DNA from 3 places in the Peribacillus sp. NJ4 genome. Region 1 is predicted to be linked to each of the others. Evidence: riboswitches for the same ligand, from Rfam matches in the RefSeq annotation. Region 1 holds a riboswitch; each other region holds the start of a gene.
What was found. A riboswitch is a leader RNA that binds a small molecule or an ion and turns the genes downstream of it on or off. The one in region 1 is predicted to bind S-adenosylmethionine.
Positions count from the first base shown of each region.

Region 2: it holds a riboswitch for S-adenosylmethionine, as region 1 does, so the genes downstream of both, QUF94_RS02620 (O-acetylhomoserine aminocarboxypropyltransferase/cysteine synthase family protein) here and mtnK (S-methyl-5-thioribose kinase) in region 1, are expected to answer to the same signal.
Region 3: it holds a riboswitch for S-adenosylmethionine, as region 1 does, so the genes downstream of both, QUF94_RS15655 (Na+/H+ antiporter NhaC family protein) here and mtnK (S-methyl-5-thioribose kinase) in region 1, are expected to answer to the same signal.

Region 1 covers NZ_JAUCFQ010000001.1:2,387,891-2,392,139, forward strand. Annotated here, with positions in the region: gene mtnA (S-methyl-5-thioribose-1-phosphate isomerase) at 1-963, opposite strand, end outside; gene mtnK (S-methyl-5-thioribose kinase) at 978-2,180, opposite strand; SAM riboswitch class I at 2,259-2,412, opposite strand; partial or broken gene QUF94_RS12030 (carbon-nitrogen family hydrolase) at 2,484-3,184, opposite strand; gene QUF94_RS12035 (pyridoxal phosphate-dependent aminotransferase) at 3,363-4,249, shown strand, end outside.
Region 2 covers NZ_JAUCFQ010000001.1:537,734-541,982, forward strand. Annotated here, with positions in the region: gene QUF94_RS02600 (arsenate reductase family protein) at 1-129, shown strand, start outside; gene gcvH (glycine cleavage system protein GcvH) at 225-608, shown strand; gene QUF94_RS02610 (toprim domain-containing protein) at 702-1,067, shown strand; gene QUF94_RS02615 (thioredoxin family protein) at 1,068-1,379, shown strand; SAM riboswitch class I at 1,526-1,632, shown strand; gene QUF94_RS02620 (O-acetylhomoserine aminocarboxypropyltransferase/cysteine synthase family protein) at 1,735-3,045, shown strand; SAM riboswitch class I at 3,164-3,276, shown strand; gene QUF94_RS02625 (methionine ABC transporter ATP-binding protein) at 3,442-4,249, shown strand, end outside.
Region 3 covers NZ_JAUCFQ010000001.1:3,145,364-3,149,612, reverse strand. Annotated here, with positions in the region: gene hutG (formimidoylglutamase) at 1-296, shown strand, start outside; gene QUF94_RS15665 (hypothetical protein) at 591-746, shown strand; gene QUF94_RS15660 (SOS response-associated peptidase) at 807-1,478, shown strand; SAM riboswitch class I at 1,814-1,922, shown strand; gene QUF94_RS15655 (Na+/H+ antiporter NhaC family protein) at 2,096-3,412, shown strand; gene QUF94_RS15650 (chromate transporter) at 3,613-4,155, opposite strand; gene QUF94_RS15645 (chromate transporter) at 4,242-4,249, opposite strand, start outside.

The DNA of each region.
Region 1 (4,249 bases):
CGGTGTAACATCAAAGGCTGGATTGAAAGTCTTCACGTTTTCCGGGGCGATCCTTACACTTTGAATGAAAGTGATTTCCGCTTCATGCCGTTCTTCGATCGGGATGGATGTGCCGGATTGGATTGAAAGGTCGAAGGTGCTTGATGGAGCCGCCACATAAAAAGGGATACCAAAGTGCTTGGCTAAAATGGCCAATCCCAATGTCCCGATTTTATTGGCTGTATCTCCATTAGCCGCAATTCTGTCGGCCCCGACTATAATTCCATTTATTCGTTTCTGGTGAATCGTATGGGCGGCCATATTATCAGAAATTAAGGTGACGTCAACCCCCGCTTGCATCAATTCCCAAGCCGTCAAACGCGCCCCTTGCAGGACAGGCCTGGTTTCACAAGCGTACACTTTTAGCGGAAAGTCCCTTTCTTTAGCCAGGTGGAAGGGAGCCAGGGCTGTTCCATAACGGGCTGTGGCAATCCCTCCAGCGTTGCAATGCGTTAGGATGGAATCTCCTTTAGCGAATAAGGATAAACCATGTTCCCCGATTTTCCTGCACATTTCTTCATCTTCAGCAAAGATGGCTTGGGCCTCCGATACAAGTGCTTCCTTGGCAGTTGAAATGCTTTGCGCTGCTTTCAACGTATTCTCCATCCTCCTTAACGCCCAAAAAAGGTTGACTGCAGTTGGCCGTGAAGAAGCGAGTTTTTCAATATGCCTCGTTACATTTTTCTTGAATTCCTCTAATTCAGCGGTTGTTTCCTGTTTGGCACCAAGTGCAACACCAAATGCTGCCGTCAGTCCAATTGCTGGGGCACCACGAACTTTTAATGTCAATATGCTGTCATATACATCATCAACAGAATGAAGTTCAATAAATTCAGTTATGGAAGGAAGGGCTTGTTGATTTAATAATGTAATATGGGTATCATCCCATTGTACCGAATATGGTAAGGGTGCTAGTGTAGTCATGTGCAGGTCTCCTTTTAAAGGGTTGAATAAGATGGCAGTGTACGTTGCTTCAACGCTTCAATGACAGCTGGAACATCCAATTCTTCCCGTTTTTTAATTAAAAATGCACCAATTTCCAATGTTGCCGTTTTGGCAGCGATCCTTGTATCTTTATTTTCAATGACGTTTAAATCGGCAACATGGGAAAGGCCAATGGTTCGCCGAATCAGTTCACAGCCGGCAAAACCGAATGCATCTTTTTTGAATTTTGTCAGTAAATAAGGCAGATAGCCTTTCACATGGCGGAATGGGCTTTTATTTTGGCCTTCCCATAATTCGGTATAAGTTTCTTCAAAGGCATTCCAAAATTCATGAAGGTGTGAGAAAATCTCTTCCTTTCCAGCGCCATTTCGTGTAATTGCCTGAAAGAGAAGGTTGGCGGTGTATTGACCAAGGTCAAAACCAACGGGCCCATAAAAAGCGAATTCCGGATCAATAACCTTTGTTTCAGTTTCACTTGCAAAAATACTTCCAGTATGTAAATCTCCATGAAGCAAGGCTTCCTGCTCGGTTTCAAAACTTTGTTTCAGCTTAGCGACCTCAAGTATCACTTCTTGATAATTCCAAATATTTTTGGCGGCATCAGTCAATTCCGGCTCGAAATCTCCCGGGAGTTCCTCAAAAAATGGATCCGTGAAAATAAAGACCTCAGTGATTTTGCAGAGTTCCGGATTCGTGAAATGTCGGGCCACTTCCTTTTTCGCGGATGGTTCTAAATGATAATCTGATGTATAAAATGCCGTCTTCGCTACATATTCACCAATATGCTGTGAAAGCAATGGATATTGATCGCCATCGATCAAGCCTTTTCTAACGATTTTCAAGTGCGATAAATCTTCCATGACTGTAATGGCAAGCTGTTCATCCGAATAATAGACTTGCGGTACGAATTCGGGGCAATAGCTTCTGAAATGAATCAGTGCATTCGCTTCAATGGCTGCCCTTTTCAATGTCAGCGGCCAGCTTTCACCAAGTACCTTGGCATAAGGGACCGCTTGTTTGATTATTATTCCTTTGTTTGTGACTGTGTCTGTAATATGAAAAACATAATTTAAATTTCCATCGCCGATTTCTTTACAGTTTAAACTTGCATCCGCATTGACCAACCCAAGTTTTTTTGCAAGGGTTATAGCTGTTTCGTTTGTCAATCTCTTAAAATTTGAATGGTTTTGAGTCATTCTTTTCCCCTCCAGATTCAAAATAAGAATAAAAAAGCCTCTTTCATATAGAAAGAGGCAGAAGTTTTGGCTTCGGACCTCTTATCTTCCAGAAAATGAATTCTGGTGGAATTAGCACCGTGCTCTGTGGATTTTATAATCCGGCGGTGAATCCGCCCCATTTCACAATGGTATTACAGTCGGTTGCTGGGCTTCATAGGGCCTTTATCCCTCAGCCTGCTCTTGATAAGAGTATATGTTTTCTGAAATTTTAATCTTCGGGAAAATAATATCAACTTTTTAAATAGTTTGTCAATGGGAAAATTAATAATAATCCGGCCGACGATATTCGAATACGGGTATTTTGTTCCGTGCTTCCGTAACTTTATTGAAGTCCAAGGTGCCTGTCAAGAGTTCGTTTGCTTCTCCGGCTTCACTTATGATATTCCCCAATGGATCAATAATCAAGGAATGACCCGCAAATATATTATTGACATCCGAACCTGAACGGTTAACGGCTACAACATATGCTTGGTTCTCGATGGCACGGCTAATCAATAAGGCTCTCCAGTGATCGAGTCTGGGCTTTGGCCATTCTGCCATTACGAATAGAACTTCGGCGCCTTGAACGGTATGGGCTCGCTGCCATTCAGGAAAACGGATGTCATAACAAATGAATCCAGCACATATTTTTTCATCAAGAGTAAATAAACCATCTTTTTCACCTGGCTGCAGGAAATGATGTTCATCCATTAACTGAAATAAGTGAAGCTTATCATATTCTTTTATGAGATTTTCATCCTTATTGATGATGATCATGGTGTTATAGATGCCCTTGCTTGCTTTTTGGCAACGGAACCCCCAATTATGTGAAACTGGTGTTTCTTTACCTGATCTTTTAAACATTCAATCGTTTTTTCTGCTTCTTCATCAGCAATCTCATTTAACCTGGTCAAGTCGTATCCTGTTGACCAAAGCTCTGGTAAAATAACGATATCGGGTTTGGACATTGCTGCTATTTCCATCCATTATTCTGCAACCTGAAAATTGATATCTGGTTGCCCGAAGGCAATATCCAATTGAATGCAGGCAATTTTCCACTTCATCGTTTAAAACCCACCTGTAAAAAATGCTTTACAAGACTATGATAAACATATATCATTTGTGACTAGAATTTCAAGAAATTTCAGAGAAGGTGTATAAATGTTGCAATTCGAAAAATCCAGACAACTTCAAAAACTGCCCAAGCAGTTTTTTGCCTCTCTAGTCGCAAAAGTCAATGCGATTACGGCGCAGGGTCATGATGTCATTAATTTAGGCCAGGGAAATCCTGATCAACCGACGCCTGAACATATCGTGAAAAGTTTACAGGTTGCCGCTGAAAAAACGATTAATCATAAATATTCGCCGTTTCGGGGACATCAATATTTAAAAGATGCTGCTGCCGTCTTTTATGAACGTGAATATGGTGTCAAGCTGGATCCGAATAGTGAAGTGGCGATTCTCTTCGGGGGAAAGGCAGGTCTTGTCGAACTGCCGCAATGTTTATTGAATCCAGGTGATACAATCCTTGTTCCAGATCCCGGCTATCCGGATTATCTTTCCGGTGTCGTTTTAGCCCAGGCAAAGACCGAACTGATGCCCTTGACAGAAGAAAATGATTTTCTTCCGAAATACAATGACATACATAAAGAAGTGCTTGATAAAGCCAAAATGATGTTCTTGAACTATCCGAATAATCCCACCGGTGCTTCTGCAACTGAAAGTTTCTTTGATGAAACCGTCTCCTTTGCAAAAGAGCATTCGATTTGCGTGGTCCACGATTTCGCTTATGGGGCAATAGGATTCGACGGAAAAAAACCGATAAGCTTTCTCCAGGCAGAGGGAGCGAAGGATGTAGGGATAGAAATTTACACACTATCGAAAACATACAATATGGCAGGGTGGAGAGTCGGTTTTGCAGTGGGGAATAAAAGTGTCATAGAAGCTCTTGAACTATTGCAAGACCATCTTTATGTTAGTCTCTTTCCAGCGATACAGGAAGCAGCGGCAAGCGCATTGCTGGACTCGCAGAGCTGTGTAGATGAGTT
Region 2 (4,249 bases), 1.9 Mb from region 1:
GCTTCTGAAGCAGAGATGCTTGATATATTGTCCACAGATGGCATGCTTCTGAAAAGGCCGATTGTTACGGATGGTACCAAAGTGACGGTAGGATTCAAAGAAGAGCAATTCGAACAGGTTTGGAACTGAAATTTTACAAAATATTTGGTTAATTCCTTACTTAAACAATAAATCTACCTTATAATGGAATAGATAAAATAAGATGTACATATGGAGGGTTTATAATGACAACAACACCAAAAGAACTTCGTTACACTAAAGAACATGAATGGGTAAAAACCGAAGATGGAACAGTGCGCATTGGAATTACAGCTTTCGCCCAGTCCGAGCTAGGGGACATCGTCTTCGTTGAGCTTCCAGAAATCGGGGATGAACTTAAAGCGAACGAACCATTTGGAAGTGTTGAATCCGTTAAGACCGTTTCTGAGCTGTATGCTCCTATCAGTGGCAAGGTTGTTGAAGTAAACGAAGACTTAAGTGACAACCCTGAATATGTAAATGAATCTCCTTTTGAAAAAGCATGGATGATTGTGCTTGAACCATCAAATAGCAGTGATATTGAAAACCTGATGAGCGCTGAGGAATATGAGAGTTTGATTAACGGTTAAAAACGAAGGAGAGGGGGGACTGAAAAGGCCTGCTCTCTTTTTCATTTTGTACAATCATAGTTGCGCACATAATTCGTGAGATGGAGTGATGACATGGAATGGGGCGAATTCGATAAAGTGATCATTGTAGAAGGCAGTTCCGATAGAAGAAAAGTTGCCTCCGTTTTAGATGAAGATGTGGAAATTAGATGTACGAATGGGACCATATCATTAACTAAGCTTGATGAATTAGTGGATGAATTGATGGACCGTGATGTTTATCTCCTTTTTGACGCAGATGAATCAGGAGAAAAGCTGCGGAAGCAATTCCGAAGGGAAATGCCGGAAGCGAACCACCTGTATATTAATAAAATGTACAAAGAAGTGGAGAGCTCACCTGAACATCATATCGCAACTGTGCTTCTATCTGCCAATATGAATGTTAAAATGAAATTTTTAAGTCAAAGGGTGAACGACTAATTGATTCAGGAATGGAAAGAAGAAGAGTGTAAGCTTGCCGTTGAACAAGGGGAAACATTTTGCTTATATTTATATACGCCTTTATGCGGCACCTGTCAGGTGGCTTCCAAGATGCTGACGATATCCATGGAACTTTTCCCGGAACTGAAGGCAGGTAAAATGAATATGAATTATGTTCAAGCAATTGCCGAATCATATGAAATAGAAAGTGTCCCGTGTTTATTGCTTTTCAAAGAAGGGCAGCTGCACAAAAAAATATATGCCTTTCAATCCGTTCCTTATTTGTATGGATTGCTTAAGGAGATCAGCTAAGAAACCAATCAGAAATGGATTGGTTTTTTTAGTTGTGGACATGTGGCGGCCAAACCGGAATTAAACAAAGAATATTCTAACAATTCATTGACTGGTTAATTCTAAAATGTTATATTTTGTATTAAGAAAGCATCTGAATTTAATAGTTCTTATCAAGAGTGGCGGAGGGACTGGCCCGACGAAGCCCGGCAACCGGTATAAATTTATATACGGTGCTAATTCCAGCAGAGTGTTAGCTCTGAAAAGATGAGGTGCGTTATTAAAACCTCTTCTTGTGGAAGTGGTTTTTTTGTTTATGAAAGGCCCGGTTTCAATTTAATTCCTACTAAATCCATAGAGAAAGAGGAGAAATAGTATGTCAGAGAAAAAGTTACGTTTCGAAACATTGAGTGTTCATGGCGGTTTGCAAGCTGATGAAACAGGTGCACGTGCAGTCCCGATCTACCAAAGCAATGCATACTTGTTCAAAGACACTGACCATGCAGCGAATTTATTTGGCTTAAAGGAGAATGGCTATATATATACACGACTACATAATCCCACGGTCAGCGTTTTTGAGGAAAGAATGGCCTTATTGGAAGGCGGTATCGGCGGATTGGCAACAGCAAGCGGAATGGCTGCCATCTCACTGTCAATCCTGAATATTGCCGGTGCAGGGGATGAGATCGTTTCAGCCTCCACTTTATATGGCGGTACGTATAATCTTTTTGAAAATACTCTTCCTAAATATGGGATTAAAGTGAAGTTCGTTTCTCCTGATGACCCTGAAAATTTCAAAAGGGCGATTACGCCAAGAACTAAAGCCATATTTGCCGAAACGATCGGAAATCCAAGTTTGAGGGTCCTTGATATTGAAGCGGTAGCCGACATTGCCCATGATGCCGGGATACCTTTAATCATTGATAATACCTTCGCTACACCGTATCTATGCAGACCAATTGATTTTGGAGCGGATATTGTTATCCATTCCGCTACAAAATGGCTTCTGGGAAATGGAACCACCTTAGGCGGTGTCATCGTGGATGGAGGGAAGTTCGATTGGAACTCGCCAAACTACCCTGGCTTTACGGAGCCTGATCCAAGTTACGACGGTCTGGTATACGCCGAGGCAGTTGGACCAGCCGCTTTTATAACGAAAGCCCGAGTGCAGTTACTTCGTGATTTAGGCCCTGCGCTAAGTGCCCAAAGCGCATTCCAGTTTACGCTTGGACTTGAAACGCTGCATGTGAGGATGAAAGAGCATCTTTCGAACACGAAGTCTGTACTTCAATATTTGAAAAAACACCCTGCCGTGACTTGGGTTTCGCATCCTGCTAATGAGGATCATCCCGATAAAGCCCTTGCGGATAAATATTTGCCTAAGGGAGCAGGATCTGTTGTGACTTTTGGAATAAAGGGAGACCGCGAAGCCGGGGCGAAACTTATCAATTCGGTGGAATTATGGTCCCATGTAGCGAATGTAGGGGATGCGAAGAGTTTAATCATTCACCCTGCCAGTACGACCCATCAGCAATTGAATGATGCAGGTCTGGCGAAAGCTGGTGTGCGTGCTGATCAAGTCCGTTTATCCATTGGGATTGAAAATGTAGAGGATTTAATAGAAGATTTGGAGCAGGCAATTGAAAAAGCGACGAATATCGTCTCCTTGACTTCTAAAACGGTTTAAGCAAAAAGTCCTGGGCATTCTTGAACTAGAAATATTATACATTGCGCTCCTTTTTTATCTATGATAAAATTTCAACATACTAAAGAACTTAATGATGTACAAATATTCTATATATTAGCTCTTATCAAGAGAGGTGGAGGGATGTGCCCGATGAAACCCGGCAACCGACAAGGAGATTTCCTTGGAAAGGTGCCAATTCACACAAAGTTTAATCACTTTGGAAGATGAGAGGAAGGCCTGTTTCTTCACCTGCCTTTCTGCTCATGCAGAAAGGTTTTTTCTATTTCAGTAGGGAAAACCTTTGCATGAATTGCAAAATTGGTAGGGGAAACAGATAATAATGTAGAGAAATTAACTAAGTTCATAGGTTTTATTGGATAAAAGAGGTGAGGATTAATGATTACATTGACAAAAGTCAGTAAGCTGTTCCGAACAGGAAAAGGAAGCAGTGAGACGATCAAGGCTGTAAATAATGTGAATGTTGAAATAAATAAAGGCGAGATTTTCGGTATTATTGGTTATAGTGGAGCGGGGAAAAGTACTTTGATCAGGATGCTCAATGGATTGGAAACACCCACAGAAGGATCCGTTGTGGTGGCTGAGAAGGAAATTTCAAAAATTAAAGGTGCTCAGCTTCGTAAGGCCCGTCAAGAAATCAGCATGATTTTCCAACATTTCAATCTATTATGGTCCAGGACCGTTCAGGAAAATATATCCTTCCCGTTGGAAATTGCAGGAGTTTCAAAATTTGAACGCACCAAACGTGTGAACGAATTGATCAAGTTAGTCGGACTGGAAGGCAGAGAAAAGGCCTATCCTTCGCAATTAAGCGGAGGGCAAAAGCAACGGGTGGGAATAGCCAGGGCTCTAGCGAATGATCCTAAAGTGCTGCTGTGTGATGAAGCGACTTCTGCCTTGGATCCACAGACTACCGACTCTATACTCGAATTGCTTGTTGACATCAATCAGCGTCTTGGGTTGACGATTGTCTTGATAACACATGAAATGCATGTAATACGTAAAATCTGTCATCGTGTGGCTGTGATGGAAAGCGGGCAAGTTGTTGAACAGGGACCTGTCCTGGATGTTTTCAAGAATCCTAAAGAACAAATGACGAAGCGTTTCGTGCAACAGGTGACGGAACCGGAAGAAACGAAAGAAACGATGGACCATCTGCTCGAACGCTTTCCTGCAGGCAAAGTGA
Region 3 (4,249 bases), 760 kb from region 1:
TGAACGAAATGGATGAAACCAAGCAGCGGATAAATGAATTCGTTAAGAAAAATGACTTCATTATTCTTACATTATGTACGGACGTTATTGATTCAGCCTACGCACCTGGGGTAAGTGCACCCTCTCCGTTTGGACTTAATCCGAAATTGGTCCGTGCGATTATTAGGCATGTCGTATCAAATGAAAAGATCCTCTCCTTTGATATCTCGGAAGTGAATCCTTCGTTGGACGAAAATAATAAAACGGTTACATTGGCAGCACATTTAATAAATGAGGTTTTGCTGAATTTTAAATAATAAATGGACATGGATTATGGGTAACTCCCACGGAATAACAAGAGGCATTACTCATCGACCTTTTTGCTATCCCCATTATCATCACCGGTAAAAATTTGTTGAAGTGAAAAACCTGTTGACCAGACTGTCTGTGATCATTCATGGACAGTCTTTTTTATGTATATGTAAATAGCGGTGTACTCCTATATAGACTCATCATTAGTGGATTAACTACGACTCTACTAAAGGTCAATAATGATACTTGTGGGTTTTTGGTTTATAATAACAACCATCTAGCCTAATGAGGGGGATTCTATGAATGAATATAATGTAACGGTCAGGAATGGCAGTACCTTAATTTTGTCAGAAATCATTAAAGCTGAAGATGAGAGAGAAGTCCTGGGCACACTTTTGATTTCCAGCGAATTATTTAATCAACCATTTACCGACATCAGGATTTTAGAACGCTGATTTGTACCTGCCCGTCCCATTTGTTACACTGTAATAAATCCTAAAACGGTAGGCGATATTATGTGCGGACGTTTCACGCTTTTCACGGACATTGAAGAAATAAAAGAACGGTTTAATATTCAAGGACCTTTTGATGAAGAATACCAATTCAGCTACAATATTGCACCTTCCCACTCCGTGCTATCCGTCATTAATGACGGAGCAAGGAATCGACTTGGATACCTTCGGTGGGGACTCATTCCTTTCTGGGCAAAAGATGAAAAACTGGGCTACAAAATGATCAATGCCAGAGCGGAAACCATTGCTGAGAAGGCAAGCTTCAAGAATGCGTATAAGAAGAAACGATGCTTGATAATCGCTGATTCATTTTATGAGTGGAAGAAGGAACCCGGGCGAAAAATACCCATGCGAATAAAGCTTAAAAATCATGCGCCATTTGGAATGGCAGGTCTCTGGGAATCCTGGAAATCTCCAGAAGGAATCAACATCTATTCGTGCTCAGTTATAACAACCGTTCCTAATGAGCTAATGACCAGCATTCATGACCGCATGCCTGTCATCCTTAAACCTGAAGATGAAAAAGATTGGTTGAATCCATCCATTAATGATCCTGCCTTTCTACAGCAGTATTTAAAATCATTCGATTCTGAACAAATGGAAGCATTTGAGGTATCGACTGATGTGAACTCAACTAAAAATAATTCACCAAACCTAATACAACAAATTTGCTAAGAGGTCCTTAGACCTCTTTTTATTTTAGTTCCGTCCAGACAAATGACATTATTTGAGATTTCATCCAAATATCACAATTAACCCAAATACCTTATTTACTGTACATGTAAAAGTCCGTTTATAATATTAAGGTCCACATTTGAAATACTTTTAAACTAAACCTTGCGAAAATACATAAAATGCTGTACTCTTATATTTGCTTTTCAATAAGGCTTTCGATGTCACTTTCCGAAAGTGGACAGAGGTAAACTTGGAGCGGTTATAGCAAGTTACCAGCCTGCTTCTTTTCTCTTGGACACCGGTGCATTTGATAATATCATTATATAATTTAAATCTTCTTATCAAGAGAGACGGAGGGACTGGCCCGAAGATGTCTCGGCAGCAGACTTTAATAGGAGTGCTGTGCCAAATCCAGCAGGCTGATTTTTGCCTGAAAGATAAGGAGGGCGTTTTTTATAAATTAAAAGACCTCTTCTTGTTGTGTTTAATGGAAGAGGTCTTTTTTATGCTGAAAGTATTTTTAGCTATAGCTTCCATGAAGGTGTTATTTACGAAAAATGTTAGAAGAATAAGTGCTGTGACACATGTCATGGGAAAAATAAAAAGAGGTGTACATCATGAGTGCAAACAATAAAGGGAATCCGTGGGCATTAATCCCATTTGTCGTTTTTTTGATTTTATTTATAGGGTCCGGAATCATTACAAAAGATTTTTATTCTTTTCCGGTGATTGTAGCGATTTCAATTGCATCGGCTGCTGCATTGGCAATGAATCGGAAAGAGTCATTCAATCAAAAGGTTGAAATTTTCTGTAAAGGCGCCGGGGATGCCAATATTATGTTAATGGTTATCATTTTCCTTTTGGCAGGCGCTTTTGCCGAAGTTGCAAATGGCATGGGGGCAGTTGAATCTACGGTGAACCTTGCCTTAGCGGTTTTTCCGCAAAATCTATTAATGGTAGGGATTTTCATCATCGCTTGCTTTATCTCTCTATCCATGGGGACGAGCATGGGAACGATTGTAGCACTAGCACCTATTGGGGTGGGAATTAGCGAGCAAACCGATATTTCGCTTGCCTTTTCAATGGCGGCCGTTATTGGTGGTGCGATGTTTGGGGATAACCTTTCCTTCATTTCAGATACGACAATCGCTGCAGTTCGTACGCAGGGAACGAAAATGAAGGATAAGTTCAAAGTGAATTTTTTCATTGTTTTACCTGCGGCCATCATCACATGTGTCATCCTTGGAATTTTAACAATGGGTGAACAAGCGGCCATCACTCAACATTCTTATAATTGGGTGAAGATCCTTCCATATCTTTGTGTATTGATCACTGCATTGGCAGGTGTCAATGTGTTCCTGGTCCTATCCATCGGAATCGTATTTGCCGGAATTATCGGCTTGGCGGATGGAAGTTATCAACCGTTGGGTGTCATTCAAAAAATCGGAGAAGGGATGGCGGGAATGTATGAAATCTCTTTCCTGGCCATTTTAATCGCAGGCATGGTAGCTGTAATCAAGCATAATGGCGGTATCGATTACCTTCTCCACCTCGTGACCCGAAACAGCAAAACTAAAAAAGGGGCTGAATTCAGCATTGCCGGGCTTGTTGGTTTGACGAACCTTTCCACGGCAAATAACACGATATCAATTATCATTGCCGGGCCACTTGCGAAAAATATTGCTGAAAAGTATGGGATTGATCCGCGTAAATCGGCGAGCTTGCTTGATGTTTTTGCATGCTGCATTCAGGGGTTAATTCCATATGGGGCACAATTGCTTGTTGCAGCTGGGGTAGCACATATTTCTCCGATAAGCATCTTGCCGTATTCATATTACCCAATACTAATTGGCCTTTGTGGAGTCATAGCCATCTTGATTGGTTATCCGCGATTTCAGCCGGTAGATAATGAAACGAAGAAACGTACTTCTTAATAATGAGAATAAGCATGAAAATAAACCCTGAATCATTAGATTCAGGGTTTTACTTTGTAAGGTGTATTGAAACATTGGTGAAAAATAATTAAAAAGAGCGATGTCACCCTCGCTCTTCCATCAGTTTAAGTGTTATCAATGTTTAGGAATTCCGATTCATATTGATTAACCCAACGCATAATGGTTGTGTGAGCTAGTCGTTATGAATAGAGGACAACACCAACTAAACCAGAAAGAATAATGACATAGGCTGGGTGCCAGCGTAATTTCAATAGGGCAAATAACGATAATCCAAAAACGAGTAATAAGCTTATCGTATGCCATGAAAAGTTCAGGGCTATCAAATGATTGGAAAGTGCAAAGCTGATAGCTGCAAAGAGGATTAAACTAGTGACAATGGGTCTTAATCCATAAAACATCGATTGAATAACTGGATAATGATTCAATTTGCTGAAGAAGGTGGCTATAACGGTTACGAGTATAATGGCAGGAAGCAAGATTCCGAGAACGGATGATATGGCTCCTGCTAATCCAGCAGTCGAATAGCCTACGAGAATGGCACTATTGGTGGTGATAGGCCCGGGAGACATGCCGGAAATAGCGATTACATCGGTAAATTGTTGCGTCGTCATCCACCCATGCTGTAAGACTTCCGATTCTATTACCGGAATCATGGCGTATCCGCCTCCAAACGATACAAAGCCGATAATAAAGAAGGTGCTAAACAACTCCCACAATTCCATTATTATACATCACACACTTTCTTGAAAATTAGTTAGACCGTTTATTCCTAGATCCTTCAGAAAATAACTTTGATCTTTCATGGAACCTATATGC